2 regions of the Allorhodopirellula heiligendammensis genome follow, and region 1 is predicted to be linked to the other one. Evidence: riboswitches for the same ligand, from Rfam matches in the RefSeq annotation. Region 1 holds a riboswitch; the other holds the start of a gene.
The links. Region 1 has a riboswitch for cobalamin ahead of Poly21_RS11610 (DUF1559 domain-containing protein). Riboswitches for the same ligand answer to the same signal wherever they lie in the genome.
Positions count from the first base shown of each region.

Region 1 (7,706 bases):
CAGCGAGTTGCTCCGCAAAGCGGCTTTTACCACTCCTCGCGCCACCGACCACTAACGTGATGGAACCACCGGCGGCATTTCCCCCACGATCCAGCGAATTAAAAACGTTCAAAACTCTACCCCGCGCTGTGGTTGAATACCGTGGCCGTAGGGATGCTTAATGACCTTCATCTCCGATACGAGATCCGCAATTTCGATCACCTCATCGCTGGCGTTTCGCCCCGTCAGGACAACGTGCAGCATCGGCCGCTTAGCTAAAAGTTCCTGGACCACGATTGAGGGAGAGATGTAGTCATACTTGGTTGCGATATTCAGCTCGTCCAAGATGACCATGTCGATGGCTGGATTGCGCATCAGCTCAACGGCCTTGGCCCAGCCCGTCATCGCGGTCGCGATGTCTCGCTCGCGGTCTTGTGTTTTCCATGTGAACCCCTCGCCCATCGTGTGCATTTCGATCGGCATCCCAGCAGCTGCAATTTTTTCCACGAACGCCGCTTCGCCTGTGGGGATCGCCCCTTTAATGAACTGCACAATCGCTACCCTCATGCCTTGGCCGAGAGAGCGAATTGCCATTCCAAATGCCGCCGTTGATTTTCCTTTGCCGGCACCGGTATGAACAATGATCAGCCCTTTTTCCTGGGTTGCCTCTGCCAGTTGCCGGTCCTTGATTTCATTCAGACGCACCATGCGTTTGCGGTGCTCTTCATTCGTCTCGTCAGGAAGTTGTTTTTCAGTGTTCATGATTCAAAAATGATGCTCAGTAAATGATCGATATCAATATGCGTCTCGAACGTGTCAGCGAGTCGGTCGAGTGACCGCTGCAATTGGTCGTGGGACGACGTCGCCGGTTCACGGGAGGCTGCGACTCCAAGCTTCGTCAACCAGGCACGTCGCCAGCGATCGTTATAGAATAAGCCATGGAGGTAACATCCCCAGACACGGCCATCACCGCTCTGCGAACCCTCAGCGCGAGACTCCGCATCCTCTGCGTCTGAGCAGACGTGTCGGAGCCAAGCGGACGAAGTTCTTGTCGCCCCATGATGAATTTCGTATCCCGAAATTGTTTCACCCAGCGTCCCCGGTGCCAACGAATCATCCGTCAACGCCAGCTCGACCAAGCGAGTTTGTTTGGTCAGTAGGAAAGTTGTTTCAACAGGAAGCAGTCCCAGGCCCTCAATCTCTTTGCTTCCCCCTTCCAGACGATGGGGATTGTGAATCCTCTCACCTAGCATTTGGTAGCCGCCACAGATACCGACAACGTGACCACCTGCGAGTGCATGCTGTTGAGTCTTGTCGGCCAAGCCCGTCTGACGCATCCACTGCAGGTCTCCAAAGGTGTTCTTCGTACCAGGCAGAATCACCACGTCGGGATCACCCCATTGATCGGCGGATCGAACATAACGCACGCGCACGCTTGCGTCCGCCGCGAGAGGATCGAAGTCATCGAAGTTGGCGATATGTGGCAAGCGAATGATTGCGATATCCAAACTCCCATCGCCTGAGCATTCCATCTCACAGGTAAATCCATCCAAGGCAACTGCGTCTTCCTCGGGCAAACGCAATGCCTCGATATATGGCAGCACTCCGAGCACCTCCACTCCTCCCCGCTGCTGCAAAATCTCTACGCCGGCATCGAACAGCGACAGGTCACCGCGGAACTTGTTAACGATCAAACCTTTCACGAGGGCTCGATCGGCAGGCGTGAGCAACCATAAGGTCCCGAGCAATTGTGCAAACACCCCTCCACGCTCAATATCGCCGATCAACAGTACCGGTGACCGGCAATAGCGAGCGACGGACATGTTGACCATTTCCACATCAGCAAGATTCAGTTCGGCGGGACTGCCCGCACCCTCGATCACGATGATGTCATGGTGCTGACGTAAACGATCGAGCGCCGCGGTGACATGTGGCCATAGTTGGCTGCGGCGTTCAAAGTAGTCCACCGCTTCGAGTGTTTGTGTTGGCGATCCATCGACAACGACCTGCGAACGCGTCTGCCCTTCGGGTTTTAATAGCACGGGATTCATGTCGACGGTCGGCGGAGTTCCTGCTGCGATCGCCTGGAGGGCTTGTGATCGCCCAATTTCGCCGCCAACTGCACAGACGGCAGCATTGTTCGACATGTTTTGCGCCTTGAACGGTGCGACACGAAAACCGCGTCGGGCCAAGCAACGACACAGCGCCGTCGTCAGTAGGCTCTTACCCGCCGACGAACTTGTGCCCATCACCATGACCGTCTTGGCGACTTCAACTTTACTCAATCGAAGCAACCTCCCGACCATTCCGGCTGACCAGAGCAACCAGCTGCTCCATGGGCAACGACGCTGTGATGAATCTCACTGCCCCATCGGACATCAGTACATTGGCACCACCCACGTGAAATGAATACACTTCGTTGTCGTTACTGCAGTTAACGCTGCAAGGTCCGGGTCGAATCGCCGTATTTCCATCTGATTGAGCACCGTCGACTAGAAAGCCCTTGCTATGGCTCGCCCACACACCGCCTGTGGGAAACGGGCGTGTCACGCTCGATGTGCCGCTCCATGTCTTGACCGCTCCATCGGCGACGTAGCGACCGTTTTGATAAAGCTCGGGGCGCGCCGCGCACTCCACCACCAAGATCGTATTGGACAATCCATCGAGAACGTCCGCGAACCTTCCTGACGTCGTCTTCAATACACCACAATTGTTGGGATCGCTGAGCTGTCTTGCTGGTGGCAGAGATGCATTCAGCTGAGTCCCGACACCCCCGACGTTGGAATAATCAGTCGTCGCACCGTCGTAAAAATCTCGCGGTGTCAGCGAGTAACTTGAAGAGCCACCGGGATAATCGACGAGCACGGTCCACTCAAAGCCACGCCGGTCGGGGACCGACGGACAACTCAGCATCGGTACTGTGGTCGCCACTGCCGCGGCATTTCGCGGGTCGTGCCAGTGGAACCGCTTGTCAAAGGTCTGAAATAAGCCCTCCTGTTCAAAGAAAGGCAACGTCGCCGTTAACCAGCTGCCGCGCCGCATGGTGAAATCGCGTCCGGGCCCCGGTGCAGTGGATTGGGCTGGTAGTACCCCGAACGCCGATTGATAATTGTGTACCGACAACCCAAGTTGTTTGAGGTTGTTACTACACTGCATCCGCCGAGCTGCCTCGCGAGCCGCTTGCACGGCAGGAAGCAGCAACCCCACGAGAACGCCGATGATAGCGATCACCACCAGCAATTCGACCAGAGTGAACGCGGCGCAGGGTTGAATTGCTAAACGGGTGGATTTGCGAGTTGGGGCGAACCCACGTGGCGTGAATGTCGAGATCATGAGATAGAGGGGCAATGCGATCACGCAAGATCCGCTGTCACGGCAACGATGTTGCGGTGAACCGATGCAGAACGTCTACGGGAGAGATTGCAATTTCGTAGGCAACGAAAGGGAGCCAAACGACAACACAGCCCAATCGAACCAGGCTGCAAAACCGTTTGCGACAACTGCCCCAATCCAAGAGGGCACGCGGATGTCTTGTCGTGGTAGGTCTTCTGACTCTCCTCCGTTTCAGTTACCCCTCAGCCTTCTCACCCGATCATCGGGCAATGGCAATCATTTAGGGGGCAACGAATGCGACCTGGTTGAGGTCGCCAGTGGATCACAGCGGCTGGACCGTCCCGGAATTTCACCGGAGTTCCCTGTTCACCTGTCTGCCAGCGGGCAGAGCAAGTCACCACGAACGCGGCCGAGTATCGTTGGCGACCCATCGCCTGTCAATGACAAAATTGACCAAGCCGTCTCGTCAGAATTCGTCAAAAGCGGCCCCGGTCCGGCGGGACCGACAGCTGGCGAAAAGTCGTTGACCGCTTCGCGATCGGTCCGGAGGATCGCGGGTGGGCCCACGGCACTATGGGTTCCCGTGATCCTCTGTCGGGCGAAGGGCCAGTATCGTCTGCGTGCTATCATCAGGCCACCGCACCTCGAGAGACAAGGAAATCTGTCCCTCCGCGTCAAGCAGGGCAACGAGTTGGTCCAATTCGGCCAAGCGTTTGGCGACCAATGTCCCATTGCGAACGGCCTCCTCAATACTGTCACGCTGGATCTCCAGGGCAACCTCTTGCCTCCTCGCTCGCAGCTTTCCAGCACGCGAGATCGCCGTTTCCAGTTGCAGTAACTGCTCGTCGGCTAACTCCAATTGCCTGGTGGTGGCGTCAAGGCTCGAACGAATTGATGAAGCATCGGTCCATAGCCATGGCATGGCGGGAGCAAGCCTCGCTCCGTAGCGAAGCCGCATGGACAACGAGCCGGAGGTCCGTACATCAATTCTCGCTGCGAGTTCGCCTGGCTCTGCTGAGTCCTTCAGAGTCAGCAGAGCAATCGCCCGCGTCTTCTGTGGAGACTCCTCGTCGGCAGACTCCATCCATCGCAGCGAGACGTCGTCGGGCACCTGCAGGTCCAAACGTAGGTGAGTGACGGAATGCAATATGGGTCCGCCTAATAGCCACTTCAGCTTCTCATCTCGTTCACTCAAATCAGTTGCAATCGCCTGAGCGTCGAGCGAGGACCGCAGGTAGACGACATCGCCCTCTGCGGTCGTGATGCGGCCGTGGATAAGAGACTCGGCCGATGGCGTTTGGGATGCGGCAGCGAGCCAGCGAAACCGCAATGCTTGGTCGCCGCCACCATCCTGATCGATCTCAAATACTGCGATCGGCAGGTCTCGGCCGATAGCGATCACCGCCCACCGACCTTGCTCAGGCCGCAGATGCAGAGCCGGCTCAGTAGGGAATTCGAGCTGCAGGCGAGTCGGTGCCCTCTCCAACATCAGCACCAGGGCAGGGGGCAACAACGCCGCCTCCGATGCAGTCGGGGGGCGAGGCAGTGTCACCGCCGTCGTCTGCTTTTGCGGCGGAACAATCGCTGCGGTTGCTTGCGGCACCGCCTCGTCCAATGCCGCGTCTTCGTCACTCATGTCTGTGATGTCGACCGCCGAGATGGTGGTTTCGGTGGTAGTCGGCGGTGACGCCTCGTCACTCTCTGTGATGACGCTAGGCACGAGAGAGTCGAGCGATAGGTCCGCCGGCATCGCCTCCATCCCACCGACGCTGGGCGTCTCGTTGACAGGGGGGTCCGCGTTCAGACTCATCAGGTCAGCCGAGCCAGGGACCTCCGTGGCCGCTGCGACTACTGGACCGGGCGATGATTGTCGACGAGGTGGTGGGGAACTCTGCAGCGACTCCGGATCGGCGATCGGCTCCGGGGAAAACAAGTCAGTTGGAATCACCGATTTGTTCGCCGCGAACGTTTCGCGAGACGGGTCGGGAGCCGACCGGTCAGGAGCGGACGGGGACCTCAATGTGAGCACGACGACCAACAATGCGACCGCGGCGATCGCACTACCAGCTAGGATCGTCCTCGTCGAGGGTCGATGGCGGCGCGACACGTCTTGCCGCCGGGCGCTGCGTCGTCGAGGTGATTTGGAATGACCTTCCAATAACCCCGCCTTTGATCGTACTGCTAATCCGACTCCCTGTTTGTCGGCCAGCGACGACGACTGCGGCGTTGCATTCGGACCTGTCGACGAATCCTCGGCAATCTTCCGTTCAAGCTCGCGCGGTAATTCCAATGATCGGGGTGGCAAAACGGCCCGGCCAAACTCATTGACGACCATGTGTTGCCACGCGGTTGCGTCGGCATCAAACCGCGTATTCTCACCGACGTCGAAATGTGGCCGGGCATCTTCGAGCCATAACTCAGCGATATCAGGTGGCGGTACCCCGAGTCGAGCGACCACGCTCGCTACAGTTTCCAAACTCTGATCTGTCATCAGTCCATCCTCACCTGGCCTGGAGGTTCAATCGCTGCTACCGAAGAATAATATTAATATCCGCCTCGTATGGAGGTAATTCGTGCTCAACGCTTCGAGAGCCAAGTCCACAGCGACGTGGTTAGCGACAGCGTCATGGCGATCAACAGCGGCGAGGTGACTGTAAACAGAATAAAAAGAATCTGCGGACCACGGCGACTCCGGTCGGCCGTCACCTTCGTTCCAAATAGGACCGACCACTCCTCTTGGATTTCGGGAATACGAGCGGCGTAGACGAGACCGGCCGAGATCAGCGCCGCAACAACGACAAGCACCAGCATCGAAGCGATTCCGATCTGCAATGTCGGGCTGCCAGTCGACGATGCGCTCTCATCTTTTACGAGAACGCCATGCCTCGGTGAAACGCTCGAGACGGGAGTCCGCACTCGTGCCAGCATCACGGCCTCGTCTCGCTCAGCCATCGAAAATCCCAGCACCGAAGCTGGAGTCGTCCGCTATCTTTTCGGGGCCCGCATCATCCGGCATGACAGGCTGCTCGGGATCGCTACTGACGCGACTGCCCTGCGACGGTGGATTGCTCGTCACGAGGGCGCGCGGTGCGGGACCGGGGCGATCGCGGAAGTGCGGGCGAGGTAGGCTGTTTGGCACACCGCTCTCACCCCGTACAACGATCGCATCGTCCAGATCGTCGTTTTCGCTGGACACCTTGGCCGCCGCGTCACCGGTGGGAGGGTTGCTATCGAGCAATCCCGCTCCGAATGAGTCAGGCACCGCATTGCGAAAACCGTCTTCTTCCAGCGGCGCGTTGGTCGACGATGAGACGACAGCTGGTTTTCGCGGACCAGGATCGGTCGCGGAGGGCGGAATGGAATTCGGACCAGCGGGAACCGCTGCTGCAGAGTCCGCACTGGAGTAGTCGGCTTCGTCGTAGTCACCAGCATCAAATTCGTCGTCGTAGCGACTGCGATAGTTCGGCTGGGCCGCCCGCTGCAACTCCGCTTGGAATTCATCAACCACCGCGTTTTGAATCATCTCGCGGCATTCACTGTTAATCGGGTGGGCCACGTCGGCGTACAGCTTTTGAGGTGCATCCACGGTACTGCCGCTTTGTAGTTTCGCTCCGCATTGATTACAGAATGTCGCTCGCAGGTGGTTCTTGCTACCACATCGGTTGCAGTGCCCTGTCAACTTGCGTGAGGGCATGGCGACGAATGGACCGTGACTCCCGTCGATAATCTTGAGATCGCGAATCACGAAACTTTGGTCGATCGTAATCGAACAAAACGCTCGCAGACGATCTTCCGAACCTTCCATCAACTTGATGCGAACCTCCGTAATCTCCATCACCATCCCCTATTCGATATGAATCTTCGGCGCTGCCGGACACGTCGCGACAGTCTGCACCAACGCGCCACCCGGCAACCGCTCACGAATCGTCGCGAGCAATGCCTCATCGACACCAGTCAATCGACACCCATCATCGGCAGGCGAGCCATCGGGAGTCAACCAAATGAAGCAAGCAGAGCCGCTGCCGGTCATCTGGCAATGGGGTAGGTGTCGCCCTAGCAGGTGCGTAGGTCGCTCTAACTCCCGCAAGCATTGTATCGCCTCCCCAATGGGAGGTGATAGCCCGCAAGCGGGTGGAGTCAACGCATTATAGAGTATCTCGGCATTGATGTTGGGATGGGGATGCACAAACGCGTTAATGACATCGAGTCCGCAGCGCGGATGATCCGTGACTTTGGCGCGCCCGTAAACCGCGGCCGTCGACAGCGCAATCGCGGGATAAACGACGATGAAGCAATGCGGAGTGGACAGCTGGTAGAAGATTAGTTTTTCGCCGCGGCCGAGGGCGCGGGCCAGCGAACCGGGGCTTCCTGCGGCAACGACTGCCGCTACGTCC
Region 1 is NZ_SJPU01000002.1:333,074-340,779, forward strand. It holds gene cobU (bifunctional adenosylcobinamide kinase/adenosylcobinamide-phosphate guanylyltransferase) at 1-112, opposite strand, end outside; gene cobO (cob(I)yrinic acid a,c-diamide adenosyltransferase) at 109-741, opposite strand; gene Poly21_RS11605 (cobyric acid synthase) at 738-2,264, opposite strand; gene Poly21_RS11610 (DUF1559 domain-containing protein) at 2,257-3,336, opposite strand; cobalamin riboswitch at 3,501-3,729, opposite strand; gene Poly21_RS11615 (hypothetical protein) at 3,884-5,803, opposite strand; gene Poly21_RS11620 (hypothetical protein) at 5,890-6,264, opposite strand; gene Poly21_RS11625 (septation protein SpoVG family protein) at 6,257-7,147, opposite strand; gene Poly21_RS11630 (4-(cytidine 5'-diphospho)-2-C-methyl-D-erythritol kinase) at 7,157-7,706, opposite strand, start outside.

Region 2 (7,706 bases), 610 kb from region 1:
GTGATAGCATCAGCTCTTTGACGCGGCGGGCATCGGTGATTAACCGCTGCCATCGGCGTGCGGGGAGTGGCCCGTCGAGCTTCGCTTCCACGGACTTGGCGATGGCCAGATCGAGGTTATCTCCCCCTAGAATCAGATGCTTTCCAACGGCGACACGATGAAACTGGATGGCACCCGCTGTGGAGCTACCGAGGGGATCGACGTCTCCTTCCCGTTCAACATCACTTACTCGTTGATCGGTCGAATCAGCCGCCCGGACTCGGATCAGGGTCAAGTCGGTGGTACCGCCGCCGATATCACAGACGAGAATCAACTGGCCCACGCGAACTCGCTCGGTCCAGTCCTCGCCATGTCGATCCAGCCACGCGTAGAAGGCCGCTTGAGGCTCTTCGATCAGCTGTATGCGGGGCAATCCGGCTTTGGCCGCCGCTGCGACGGTCAATTCCCGGGCAACCTCATCAAACGAGGCTGGCAGCGTGACGACGACATCTTGTTCTGCCATTGGGGCGTCCGGATGGACATCATCCCAGGCGGCGCGGAGGTGCGCCAAGTATGCCGCCGACGCTGACATCGGCGATTGTTTTTCAACATCCTCGTCGCCGTGCCATGGCAGCAACGAAGCGGTTCGATCGACTCCTTCATGAGACAGCCAGCTCTTGGCCGACGTGATCAGTCGTCCGGGATGCGAAGCCCCGCCCACCCGCGCATATTCGCCCACGCGAACGCTCAGCGGATCCACAAGAAAACCGGCTAATCGACGAGCTGATTTGGCAGACTCGGCGGCCGCGATCTCGGCGGTCGTCAACGTGTAGTGAAACGAGGGAAGCGTGCTGCGCCCTTCGACAGCATCCACATCGACCCACTGGGGAACGGAAAACACCTCGACCGCACGTCGGTCGCTCGCGGTGTCGACATACGCCAGCACACAGTTGGTCGTGCCCAAATCGATCCCAATGCAGTACCGGGCCGGAACGGGGTCGAGAGTATCGGAAACAGCTTGATGGGCCGGATCAGTCATGGAGCAGGTGGGTTCGTGGCGTCAGCAGAGAGTCGACCGACGGCTCCCACCGTCGCAAGTCAAACCGTGATTACGACTCGCGAAACCAATTTGTAGAAGCCGTCAATCATCGACATATGAGCCTACGCGAGATTTCGTTCCCGGGATAGTCGCTGATCACTCCGCCGATCACCTGTTTTTCCACCGAGTGTACCGGATGACGATGCCGGCTGAAGTCGGGTTAAATCGCTGCATCGACGGAGGGATTTACACCGCGTCGCGCGAGAGAACCGTGATTGACTTCACGACCGAGACGCCTACGCCAGATCGAGGCACTCGGTGAGTACACGGCCTTCAGAACGTGCGATCGGGCGGCCGATGGGAGTGTCATATTCATAGGCGGGATCCAATCCCAATGCAGTATGAATGGTGGCATGGATATCGGCAATTTCGACGGGTTCACCGACGTGGCCTGCGGGACCGGTTACGTCGATCGCAGCCGACGTAGCCCCGTGTACATAGCCGCGCCGCATCCGACCACCAGCCAGGAAAGTACTGAACCCATGCGGCCAGTGATCTCGTCCACCCGCCGGGTTGATCTGGGGTGTCCGGCCAAACTCGCCTCCGCAAACCACGAGGGTTGATTCGAGCAGGCCGCGTTCCTGCAGTCGCTTCAGCAGTGCTGCGAGGGCGGGATCGAGCTGCTCGCAGGCCGAGGACTGCAGCGCATGGTTGTTCACATGACTGTCCCAACCCCCGAGTGTAACTTCGACACAGCGGACGCCCACCTCGATCAATCGGACGGCCGCTAAACAGCCGCGGCCGAATGGATTCTCACCGAATTCTGATTGCGTCGATGCAGGTTCGTTGGTGACCTCGAAGGCCGACAACTGATCGCTCGACATCATTCTCCGCGCCGCCTCGGTGCTTGCTGCCTGAAGTGTGCGGTTGGATTGCATGTCGACTAACCGACGACGTGCAAATTGTGTTTCGAGCACGTCGCTGAGATCGTCGAGTCGACGCTGGTACCGCTCGTCGTCGACGCGTGCCTCCACGTCAGGAACTCGTGAGCGTGGATCACCGGTTTTAAACGCATCAAACTTCGCCCCGAGAAATCCACCCCGCGCGGGCGAGCCGCCTGGCAAGATGGAGACGTGTCTGGGGATATCGGCGCCAGCGTCATCAGCATCGCACAGCACTGCGCCAATGGAGGGATGAATGAGGGTCGGATCCGGGCGATAACCTGTCTTGATATTGTAGATCGCTCGCTCGTGATCCCCTTCCTTACCAACCACGCTCCGGATCAAAGTCGCCATGTGCATTTGCTCCGCGACGCGCGGCAGGGAGTCGGCAATCCTCAGACCGTTCACGCTCGTTCCGATGTCGCGGGTCTGGCCACCAGCGGCGGCCTGCGGATGGGGGTCGAACGTTTCCAATTGACTGGGGCCGCCTTCGAGCCACAGCATGATCACGCTTAGAGGCGGTTTCCCTGGGTCGGCTGATTGTTCCGAGGCAATCGCCAGCCGCCGTGCTAAGGCCGGTAGCATCAGCCCACCTCCCGCGCCCAGGCACCGTCGCCGAGACAAATGAACTCGCGGATTGCAAAGCATCGGAAATGTTTCATTCATGGTCGTATCCCAGGGAAGGTCGATCCGCAATTTCAATGATTCCACGCCATTTCGCTGCTGTTGAGAAGCACCCACACAATATCAACAATGGCGTTCTTGCGACTGTCCGCCGCTGCAATCCTGGCAACGAAATGCTCGCTTTCAGAAGCCGTGGGATATCGATTCAGGTTGGCTAAATACAGCAGTTCGACGACCGCTGAGTCATCAGCGGCAAACATACCGACGTGCGCCGAGGTATTCAGAACCGGATTCCAGCTTGACATCTCGCTAGTCAATTTTCCGTTGAGGAGCACCAAACGCTGCGGGATGGTCGCCGTTTCATTTTCAAACTCGTCCTCGCCGAGATCACCGTACCGCTTGAGGAAGTCGTTGCGTTCGCCGAATTGTTGTAATTGCAACACCAATGCTGACTCCCGATCGAGCGTCTTGACGCGTCCTGCTTGAATGATCGCCCCGGCGACTTGTTCAGCGCGAAGGCGTGTGATCGGGAACGATGCCATCGCCTGTTCATGGCGGGTGGTGATCTCAAATGCCTCCTCGCCCAGCGGAGATTGACTGTCAACTCGAAACGCCGGACTATCGGTGATCCATCGGATGAGGCTGCGAATGTCGTACCCGGAGTCGATAAAGGCTTGTGCCAATGTCATGATGATCGGACTGGGGGGCTCATCGAGCGGCAAATTATCGACGGACTCTGAGGGTGGCCCGCCAAACAACAGCGTCCAAACGCGGATGACGAAGGCGCGGCTGAACTGGATGTTCTCCGGATGCGTCATCCAGGTCGCCAGACGATTGCGGTCGTTCGACCCGTCGGTGGGCAGCAAGTCACTGCGGAACGGCACCTCGGGCGCAACGACTTGTTCTTCCGTCTCGTAAAGATACTGGTAGCGGTAGTTGGCCTTCGAGTTACGGATGCCTTGCAAGCCCCGTGATTTAGCAGCGGTGAAGAACGCGGCGAGGGAATGGAAATCCCGCTGCGTGCCCTCACGAAACTCGCCATCACCGCACATCCATTGCGGGTTGCCCATCGAAACGTTACCCAGAAAGTCGTCGTGGCACTGCATGCAATCGATACGCATGCCTAGAAAGGCGCGGCACGTTCGCGCGGCCATGCGGATCGGATCGGGCTGCCCGTCGCCACTGTCAAAGGTTACTGTGTAGAAATTGACTTCGGGGCGGTCGGTCCAAAGTCCCTCCGCGGTGATTAACTGCCGTACCAGAACGTCGTACGGCACTTGAGTCGCAATCTGGTCGGACAACCAAGTACGAAAGCGACGCCGGCGGTAGACCAAGAATGGGCCTTCGTCGGCGCCAACGTAAAACCGCGTAAATCGCTCGGCCCAATAATCATGGAATCGCGGATCGATCAACAGGGCTTCGCGATGCCTTTCAATTCGCTGGTTTTCCGGAAAGCCCTCGAGACTTCGGATTTCCTCTAGCGACAAACCTGAACCGACCAACGCCAGCGATAATCGGCGACAGACCGTTAGCCAATCCGCAGGCGGTGCGGCGGTCAGCCCTGTCGACGCAATCTGATCTTCCCAATGGCTGAGGATACGGCCAGAAACATGGGACCATTCGCCGTCGTCCCGCCGCTCGCCCCCCACCGTCTCGGTCGCCAAGGAAACTGGATCGAGATCAGTAAACTTCGCTGCCGACGCGGTCTGCCTGAGCTCACTATTCGCATCGTCCCCCCCGATTTTCTCAGGGATGCCAGGGCTCATGCCAGATGTTAAAAACCCGAACGTAGCTAGCACTAGGAATGCCGTGACCACGAACTTGCCCGCGTTGATCGAAACACGCCGTAACCGGGCCAGCAGGGCGGCGGGCGGCGATTCCGTGATCGTGGGTGTGTCCATCGCTACGTTCCTATCCAGTTCGCGGACAACTAATTTGATTTGATTTCGCCTGAGTCGACAAAACGATGATGGTGTGATCGACGCCGTTCGCTCCGCCATCAGAGCCAAGGCGACCTGACGTGTTTTTGACGCTCCACGTCTCGAGAGACGTCAATGTCGTCGAGTTCGCGAATCGGATGCGTAAATACCGATCGGCCGCGAGCATGCGGAGTATTGTCGCTGTCCCTCGCTGGCGTGCGGGATACGTAAGTCACTAACCCAGCCTGCCAGTATAAGGCTTTCAGGCTCGAGGATGGTAGTAAATTTTTCCCTCTGGCCGGGTCACCAGCAGTCGCGTTTGCCAGCGGGTGCCCGTCCGTTATCATCCGGTTTCTCAATCAAGTTTTTGCCCCGGCATTTTTCTTGAGCTTTTGTCGCCGCCCGGTTTGCTTGGCAGCGATTTCGAACTGCCCATGTTGATCAACGTGACCTCGACACCCTCACCTGACTACTTTTTTGACGCCTACGATCGCGATGACATTGCGTATGGAACCGATCCCTCAGGGAGTTTGGCGGCATATCTTGACCAGACAGCCGGTCACGCACGAGGTGCAGGACGCGCGATCGATCTTGGGGCTGGTGCTGGACGCGATACTCTGGCGCTCGCTGCAGCGGGGTACGCGGTGGAGTCGGTGGATTTGAGTGAACGAGGATTGGCGAGAATTGCCGAACGGGCCGCGGAGCGTGGCCTGACTGACCGGATTCGCACCCGCATGGCTGATGTCTGTCATGTTGATTTTCCACCGTCGCACTACGACGCGGTGATCGCCACCACGGTGCTCGACCATATTTCCGCCGCCGCCGCCGAACAGGTGTGGCAGCGAATGTGCGACGCGCTGAGCGCTACGGGATTTCTTTATGTACAGGTCCATACGACGGAAGACCCCGGTAGCGATCAACCGCCCGGCAATGCCAGTTCCGAACCCGTCAGTGAAACCGCTGGCGCTGTGATCAACTATTTCAGACCCAATCAACTGGCCGCGATGGCGGTTCGGGAGTCGTCGAATCTTCGTATTTTGCGTTACGAAGAACGGTTGGAATGGGACTACACCCACGGGCCCGAACATCAGCATGGCAAGGCCGTCTTGCTAGCAGTCAGAGCGGGGTTCCATCCACACTGGTACGGTCAACCCGCTGCGTTCCCGCGGCGATCGGTCAGTTAGAGCCGAAGACTGTGTTGGGATCGGAGAAGCGAAACAGCGTGGGTCACCCATCCATCTGATCGGCCGAGCGAGTGGCAACTATGCGGATTGACAATCTGGCGACGTAGGTCGATACTCCCACCCAACGATACTTGGTGCCGCGTCGGTTGGTCTTGACCGCCGCGAAAACAGGGAACTTCGGTGAGATTCCGAGACGGCCCGGCCGCTGTATCCGACGCCATGAGCCAATCAACCCGCATGTTCTGCGGTGGTTCGCCCCCACTCCTCCCTCATTGCCATTGCCGAGTGTTCGGTGAGAAGGCCGGGAGTGCGGATCGCGTCGGGAGTCAGAAGACCTACCTGGTATCGGACGTTGAGCATGATTGTTGGTGGCGTTCACTTGCTACCAGCATCTCGCAAGGACCTTCTTGGGTGAGGTCAGCGTCACGAACCTGTTTCGTTTTCTGTCCGATCGAGATACCGCTGCTTTCAGTGAAGTGCAGTTGGGGTGTCGATTGTTTGCTGGCAGCCGGTTGAATATGCCCTCACCATTGAAACTAGCACCTGCACGCACAGGGATTCCAGGAGTCCAGCGTCCTATCACTATCAAACCGCTTCGCCGGCTCGGTTTCACCTTGGTGGAATTGCTCGTCGTGATCGCCATCATCGGGGTGCTGGTCGGCTTGCTGCTGCCTGCCGTACAGGCGGCTCGGGAAGCGATGCGACGGGCCTCCTGTCAGAATAATTTGCATCAAGTCGGATTGGCGTTGCACAACTATCACTCAGCGATGGGATTTTTCCCGCCGGGGGCCGTGGAAGTTCGGCCGCAGTACGCCGGAGGAAAGCAGTTCGCTTGGTCAGCATTTATCTTGCCGTACCTAGAACAAATCGCCATCGCCGAGCAGATCGACTACGGCCGGCCATTTGATGATCCCATCAATGCCGCCGCCGCTCAGACCCCGATCAAAGCCTATCTTTGTCCGAGCACACCACGGTCCGAACCCCGTCGGGGTGGCCATGGTGCAACGGACTACGGAGGCATGTACGGCGAGCGAATCGTCAGCACCAATAGCCCGCCACGCGGCATGATGATTCATGATCAGACGCTCGGTTTTCGTGACATCCTCGACGGCAGTTCCCACACCATCATGGTCACGGAGGACGCGGATTTCCCCGACGGACAGTGGATCAATGGCCGCAACCTATTCGACCAAGCGTTCCCTCCCAACACGGCCCCCGCCTTTGAGAACGACATGCGGAGTTTCCATCCCGGCGGCGTGATGACAATGTTCGCCGACGGCTCGACACGATTCATTGTCGAGCAGATCGACATGCAGATTCTGGCCGCGATCTGCACACGCAACGGACATGAAATGACGGCTGACTACTGAGTGATTTCAAGCGATTACGCCACTCTCGCAAGACACCTCCTGACTACCTACTCGCTCAACAATTTTTATGAAGATGAAACGTACCCAACGGCAATCGCGGCGGCTCCTGATCCAATCGCTCGAAGGTCGGCGGATGTTGGCGGCGGGACCGTACGCGCCAGCGGCTGGAGAATTGGGGTCGACTGCGATCAAGAACACCGATCCCGCCTTCGTGGGCTGGGCATCGGCCGTCGCGGACTATTCGCCAGGCAGTGATGTCGACGACGTCTGGACGGACGCTACGAATGCGCTCGGCCCTGCCGAGGGAAACTATGATTCCATTGTTTCACTCGGCCGAGGTGGGGCGATCACCTTGACGTTTGATGCTCCCATTCGTGACGGTCTCGGCGCGGACTTCGCCGTATTTGAAAACTCGATCAACGACACTTTTCTGGAGCTCGGTTTTGTCGAGGTCTCGTCCGACGGCGTAAATTATTTCCGCTTCGCAGCCGATTCCAAAACGCCTTCGGCCGTCGCAAGTTTCGGAGCAGTCGACCCTACCAACATCCACAATCTCGCTGGTAAGTATCGCGGTGGGTTTGGAACCCCGTTCGACTTGGCGGAGCTTCGCGATCAAGCGGGACTCGACGTGACCGCCGTCAAGTACGTGC
Region 2 is NZ_SJPU01000002.1:943,637-951,342, reverse strand. It holds gene Poly21_RS13900 (hsp70 family protein) at 1-1,018, opposite strand, end outside; gene Poly21_RS13895 (DUF1501 domain-containing protein) at 1,315-2,625, opposite strand; gene Poly21_RS13890 (DUF1549 domain-containing protein) at 2,658-4,484, opposite strand; gene Poly21_RS13885 (class I SAM-dependent methyltransferase) at 4,937-5,686, shown strand; cobalamin riboswitch at 5,802-6,043, shown strand; gene Poly21_RS13880 (DUF1559 domain-containing protein) at 6,055-7,056, shown strand; gene Poly21_RS13875 (DUF4465 domain-containing protein) at 7,130-7,706, shown strand, end outside.
Region 2: it holds a riboswitch for cobalamin, as region 1 does, so the genes downstream of both, Poly21_RS13880 (DUF1559 domain-containing protein) here and Poly21_RS11610 (DUF1559 domain-containing protein) in region 1, are expected to answer to the same signal.